DNA from 2 places in the Pseudomonas sp. XP2 genome. Region 2 is predicted to be linked to the other one. Evidence: riboswitches for the same ligand, from Rfam matches in the RefSeq annotation. Region 2 holds a riboswitch; the other holds the start of a gene.
The links. A riboswitch is a leader RNA that binds a small molecule or an ion and turns the genes downstream of it on or off. The one in region 2 is predicted to bind thiamine pyrophosphate.

Region 1: another riboswitch for thiamine pyrophosphate. It lies ahead of ACK1VC_RS04775 (TenA family protein); the one in region 2 lies ahead of thiC (phosphomethylpyrimidine synthase ThiC).

What each region holds. Positions count from the first base shown of each region.
Region 1 is NZ_JBNRIK010000003.1:20,471-23,884, reverse strand. Features, by position in the region: gene ACK1VC_RS04780 (Ig-like domain-containing protein) at 1-912, opposite strand, end outside; TPP riboswitch at 1,163-1,277, shown strand; gene ACK1VC_RS04775 (TenA family protein) at 1,356-2,003, shown strand; gene tenA (thiaminase II) at 2,000-2,665, shown strand; gene codB (cytosine permease) at 3,026-3,414, shown strand, end outside.
Region 2 is NZ_JBNRIK010000001.1:261,494-264,907, forward strand. Features, by position in the region: gene ACK1VC_RS01105 (TolC family outer membrane protein) at 1-1,042, opposite strand, end outside; TPP riboswitch at 1,203-1,309, shown strand; gene thiC (phosphomethylpyrimidine synthase ThiC) at 1,464-3,344, shown strand.

The DNA of each region.
Region 1 (3,414 bases), on a different contig from region 2:
CCACAGTGATTTGTGGTTCTGCAAGGGCATATTCGGGTGAAAGCGCGTGTCAATGCCCTTGGTGGTGCCCAGCGTAGTGGGGATGTCGGAGGTCTGGTAGTACAGGCCGCCGGGTGCAAACTCGCCAGACGCATAGTTATGCAGCTGTTTGCGATCACGCAGACCGAGGTTGATACGCGCCCCGGCCTGGGCGGTCTTGAACGCCGCCTGCGGGTAGAACTCGTTCCAACGCTGGTGCGACCAGGCTTTTCCTGGTGGCCGGCCTTCAGCAGGCGAGCCGACCGGCTGGCGGTTGAGGAACATTTCGATCTGCGCCTTCCAGGGGTTGCGGTCCAGCACATTGGCGTACTGGCTCGGGTACGGATACAGGCCGGGCTGCTTGAGGAACGCTTCCAGGGCCGTACCACTTGGCCCGCTGCGCGCGACGACGTTGGGGTCCTGCGCCGGGGCCGCGCCGAGGGTGGGGACGGGAAAGGTAAGCTCCGGCGCCGGCGCCGGCGTGGTCGGGTCGAGCTTCTCTGGCCCGAATTCTTCGAACAGCAACAATTGCTGGGTGAAGGGTTGGGCTCCGAACAGTGGGCTGGGTTTGCCGTTGGTGGGGTACCTGTCCGAGGTTTGCAGTGCAGGCGGCAGCACGTTGTCTATCCGCACTGTATCGCGGTCGCCGTGCGCGCCATCGACCAGCTCCAGCGCGCCTTCGTTGGCTTCGGGCAAGGTACTGAGGTTGAGCAAGGCCGGAGTCGGGTCAGCCGGTTGCTCGGTGTAGGCCGATGGATCGGTCGGCGGCGGCTGACTGTTGTCGTCAAGGGGCGAGGCCATGACCGTGATCAGCCCGAGGCTGACCATCAGCGCAGTGACTGAAGAAAGCTGGAATGCGTACCTAACAGGGTGGATCACGGCATGTGTTTTCATTGCCTTGTGCCTCGCTCGCGGCTGCATGGCTCTAAGCCATCAATGGCGTTTTGCCCGATAAAAGGCCCTGAGCAACGGCTGTGCCAACAACTGTTTCAGTAATGCTTTGTTAAACAAATCCTTGTGGCACCTGAGGTGCGCTAAATGACGGGGCGTCAAGAATGGGTATAAGTCCCCACTGGCGGGGACCCAATGCCCACTGGATGGGTGGATTGGGGCGTGACACACCCGGCGCGCTGCGGTATATGTGTGGGCTACCAAGGGGAGCCCGGCAAAGGGCTGAGAAACCGCTGAACGCTGCAGCGCGGTGACCCTTCGAACCTGATCCGGATCATGCCGGCGAAGGGATGGGGCTTGTAACCTGCCTTTTTGCCGGCCTCACTGCGAGGCCCGTCCATGTCAACTGCCAAGGTCTCGCTGTCACCTTCATCAAGGACAGCATCATGACCGAACGTTTCAGCCAGTCCCTGCGCCGCCAGAGCGAGCCAACCTGGTCGGCGGCCGTTGGCCACCGTTTCGTGACCCAATTGTGCGACGGCAGCCTGCCGGACCCGATCATGGTCGACTATCTGGTGCAGGACCATCGCTTTCTCGACAGCTTCCTGACCCTGCTGGGCGCAGCCATCGCCACCGCCGATACATTCGAGGCGCGCCTGCGCTTCGGCCGCTTTGCCGGGATGATTTCCAGCGATGAAAACACCTACTTCCTGCGGGCCTTCGAGGCGCTGGATGTAAGCCCGGCGCAACGTAGTGAGCCGGCCGATACGGCGCCGACTGCAGGGTTCAAGGCCATCATGCGCGAAGCGGCAGCCACCCGCTCCTATGCAGCAGCGCTGGCGGTACTCAACGTTGCCGAAGGCCTGTACCTGGACTGGGCGCTGAAAGCGCCGAAACCCATGCCGCAGAACTTCGTCCATGCCGAATGGATCACCCTGCACGACAACCCGGCATTCCAGGCCTTCGTTGCCTTCCTGCAGGCCGAACTGGACCGTGTCGGCCCGCAGCACGCCGCACTGGCCAGTGACTTCTACCAGCGCACGGTTGCGTTGGAACTGGCCTTCTTCGATGCCATCTACCCGCAGAGCAAATGAGCATGGATATCTTCGATCGCCTCAAGGCCGCAGCCACGCAACAGTGGCGCTGTTACGTAGACCATGATTTCGTGCGGCAGATGGGAGAGGGCACGCTGAGCGAGGCCGCGTTCCGGACGTACCTGGTGCAGGATTACCTGTTCCTGATCCAGTTCGCCCGCGCCTGGGCACTGGCGGCCTACAAGAGCCGCCGGCCGGACGACATCCGCGCCGCGCAGGCCGGGTTGGCGGCAATTCTGGATGAAACCGAACTGCACGTGCGCCTGTGCGCCCGCTGGGGGCTGACCCAAGCCGACATTGAGGCCGCGCCAGAACACCAGGCCACGGTGGCATACACCCGCTACGTGCTGGACTGCGGCGCTGCCGGCGACCTGCTGGAGCTGCACGTGGCACTGGCACCTTGCGTGATTGGCTATGCCGAAATAGGCCGGACCCTGGCCGAGCAGATTGGTGATTTGAGCAACCACCCGTACCGCGAGTGGATTGGCGAGTATGCCGGGGAAGGCTACCAGGGGGTGGCGGCGGCAGCGCGCAAACACCTGGATGAGCTGGCGGCGCGGAGCATGACCGAGCAGCGGTTTGCCGAGTTGGTGGGAATTTTTGGCCAGGCGTCCAGCCTGGAGGCGGACTTCTGGCAGATGGGGCTGGACGGGGTGGCGTAGCCCCCCGGGGCCGCTTTGCGCCCCATCGCCGGCAAGCCGGGCTCCCACAAAGACCGCGCAATGCTCGAAGGGTTGTACCGTACCTGTGGAAGCCTGGCTTGCCGGCGATGGGCTGCGCAGCAGCCCAAAAGTGCTTGGTCGACTGGGTGAATCCTACCCAGCCCAAGCCCGCTTTGGTGCATGAATGCCTCAAAATAAGTCGTCCGGCACACTTTCACAGCGCATAAAAGCGACTTTACTGTTCACAGTGCACATTGATGTCTGGGCTGCTTGCCCGATTTGATCACGGGTATCGGGGCTCGAAAAAGCGGCCCGCATATTGCTCTTCCAGCTCCCAACTACTACCCGGAGCCCCGTGCAATGAGCTCACCCAGCGAATTCCCCCTCAGCGAAGCCCCGCAGTCTGCCCGCAAAGGCCTGCTGCCGATTGCCATGGTCCTGTTCAGCTTTACCTTTTTCACCGGCACGATGTTCGCCGGCGGCAAGCTGGGCATGGCCTTCAATTTTGTCGACATGTTGTGGGTAGCCGCCCTCGGCAACAGCCTGCTGGCCTTGTATGCCGCTGCGTTGGCATTCATCGCCTCGCGCAGCGGGCTGAACACCGTGTTGATGGGGCGTTTCTGTTTTGGCGAAGCTGGCAGTCGGCTTTCGGACTTTCTGCTGGGTTTCGCTGAACTTGGCTGGTACGCCTGGGGCACAGCCACCGTGGCCATCGTGCTGGTCAAACTGTTGGGGCTGGCGGAAGGTTT
Region 2 (3,414 bases):
CACGCTGCTGTTCGCTCTGGCTCAGGCGTTGGTATGCCTCGCGTACCTGCGAGCTGGTCAGGCCTCCGCTGTAGATCGGGATGTTCAGTTGCAGGCCAACGCTGGTCTGTTCGACATCGCCGCTGTAGCGCACGCCCAGTTGCGAAGGGTTGGTAAAGCCGAGGCTGTCGTTGTCACCTTTCTGGTACTTGGCCACGGCATCCAGGGTCGGCGCATGGCCGGCCTTGCGCTGGCGCAGGGTCTCTTCAGCAGCAGAAACCGCATAGTTGGTGGCCAGCAGGTTGAGGTTCTGGCGGCCGGCGGTTTCGACCCAAGCCTTGGCGTCGTTTGGCGTGGGGACCTGCACGGGCAGGGTATGCACCACGCCTTGAATCGAGGTGTATTCACGGTTGGTCAGAGTGACCAGCGCTTCAAAGGCATCCTGCACCTGGCGCTCGGCGATGATCCGGTTGGCCCGCGCCGTGTCGTAGCTGGCCTGGGATTGCAGCACGTCGGTCTTGTCCGACAGGCCCACATCGAAGCGTTCGTTGGACTGGTCCAGCTGGCGCTTGAACGCGGCTTCCTCAGCCTTGGTCGCGGCCAGGTTGTCCTGCGCGCGCAGCACGGCGAAGTAGTTTTGCGCGGTTTGCAGGATCAGGTTCTGTTCAGTGGCCGACAGCTCCAGCGCTGCCTGTTCGTTGACCGCTTCGGCGGCCTGCAGCTGGAACCAGCGATCAGCGCGGAAGATTGGCTGGGCCAGGGTTGCGCTCCATGAATTGCCGCTGCGGTTGGAGGTGATGGAGGGCTCGTCCAGCTTGGTGCGGGTGTTCATCATTTCGGCATCGGCCGACAGGTTCGGCAGCAACCCGGCGCGGGCCTGCGGTACTACTTCGCGGCGGGCGCCATAATCGGCGCGTGCTGCTGCCAGGTCGGCGTTGTTGTCTACCGCTTCCTGATAAACGCTGACCAGGTCGGTTTTAACTGTCGGGAGCATATCCGCTGCCCAGACCATTCCGTTGGACGCACAAGACACGGCTATCGCCAGTGAGAGTTTGCGCAGCATAGAGGCAATCCTTGTACGAAATTTAATTACTGAACTGTTGAGTATCGAGCGATGGGCCAGTGTAGTGCCATGCGCACCCGGCAACAATCGCTCGGTGTGCCTTTCATCATCCGCGCATTTACCCGCTTGGCTTTGCCGACCACTCCAGTCTAGACTGCGCATGTTCTTGTCGGGGTGCCTTGAAGCAAAGGCTGAGATCGCAGAGGTGCGGATCCCGTTGAACCTGATCAGGTTAGCGCCTGCGTAGGGAACAAGATTGCTCGCCTTCCCGGGGAGCCTCTTGTGCCAGGTCCGGGAATGTCGCAGCTGCATGCAGCTTCAGGCACCCCCTATCCGGCACTGCACGCCTTCATGGGTGCGTCCGCGTTTTTCAGGTTCTCCCCGACATTCCACTGCTAGGAAGCCGTCTGGAGAGCCTGTGATGACCAAACAAGAAAAAGCGATCAACCTCAGCGAATCGGCACAAGTCGATCAGCAGTCCGTGCAACCGTTCCCGCGCTCGCGCAAAATCTATGTCGAAGGCTCGCGGCCGGACATTCGCGTGCCCATGCGTGAAATCAGCCTGGACGATACCCCGACCGATTTCGGTGGCGAGACCAACGCGCCGGTACTGGTCTACGACACGTCGGGCCCGTACACCGACCCCAACGTCATCATCGACGTGCGCAAGGGCCTGGCCGACGTGCGTTCGGCGTGGATCGAGGCCCGCGGCGACACCGAGCGCCTGGGCGGGCTCAGCTCCGACTTTGGCCAGCAGCGCCTGAACGACGCCGAACTGGCCAAGCTGCGTTTCGCCCACGTGCGCAACCCGCGCCGTGCCAAGGCCGGCGCCAACGTCTCGCAGATGCACTATGCCCGCCAGGGCATCATCACCGCCGAGATGGAATATGTAGCCATCCGCGAAAACATGAAGCTGCAAGAAGCCCGCGCCGCTGGCCTGCTGAACGAGCAGCACGCCGGCCACAGCTTCGGTGCCAACATCCCGAAAGAAATCACCCCCGAATTCGTCCGCCAGGAAATCGCCCGCGGGCGCGCGATCATCCCGGCCAACATCAACCACCCGGAGGTGGAGCCGATGATCATCGGCCGCAACTTCCTGGTGAAGATCAACGGCAACATCGGCAACAGTGCCCTCGGGTCCTCGATCGAGGAAGAAGTGGCCAAGCTGACCTGGGGCATTCGCTGGGGTTCGGACACGGTCATGGACCTGTCCACCGGCAAGCACATTCACGAAACCCGTGAGTGGATCATTCGCAACTCGCCGGTGCCAATCGGTACCGTGCCGATCTACCAAGCCCTGGAGAAGGTCAATGGCGTGGCCGAGGACCTGACTTGGGAACTGTTCCGCGACACCCTGATCGAGCAGGCCGAGCAGGGCGTGGACTACTTCACCATCCACGCGGGTGTGCTGCTGCGCTATGTGCCGCTGACCGCCAAGCGCGTCACCGGTATCGTCAGCCGCGGTGGCTCGATCATGGCCAAGTGGTGCCTGGCGCACCACAAGGAAAACTTCCTCTACACGCACTTCGACGAAATCTGCGAAATCATGAAGGCCTACGACGTCAGCTTCTCGCTGGGTGATGGCCTGCGCCCTGGCTCGATCGCCGACGCCAACGACGCCGCGCAGTTCGGTGAACTGGAAACCCTCGGCGAGCTGACCAAAATCGCCTGGAAGCACGACGTGCAGTGCATGATCGAAGGCCCTGGCCACGTACCGATGCAGCTGATCAAGGAGAACATGGACAAGCAGCTGGAGTGCTGCGACGAGGCGCCGTTCTACACCCTCGGCCCACTGACCACCGACATTGCACCGGGCTACGACCACATCACCTCGGGCATCGGTGCGGCGATGATCGGCTGGTTCGGTTGCGCCATGCTCTGCTACGTCACGCCCAAGGAACACCTGGGCCTGCCGAACAAGGATGACGTCAAGACCGGCATCATCACCTACAAGATCGCCGCGCACGCCGCCGACCTTGCCAAGGGCCACCCCGGGGCGCAGATTCGCGACAACGCCCTGTCCAAGGCGCGTTTCGAGTTCCGTTGGGAGGACCAGTTCAACCTGGGTCTGGACCCGGACACTGCCCGTGCCTTCCACGACGAGACCCTGCCGAAGGAATCGGCCAAGGTGGCGCACTTTTGCTCGATGTGCGGGCCAAAGTTCTGCTCGATGAAAATTACCCAGGAAGTGCGTGAATACGCCGCCAAGATCGAGGCCGTGGATGTAACGGTCGAGCAAGGTATGCGCGAGCAGGCCGAGCGTTTCCGCCAGGAAGGCAGCCAGCTGTACCACAAAGTGTAAGAACGTCATTTCCCTTTGTGGGAGCGGGCTTGCCCCGCGAATGCGTCAGCTGCGCCAACGCGTTCGGCAG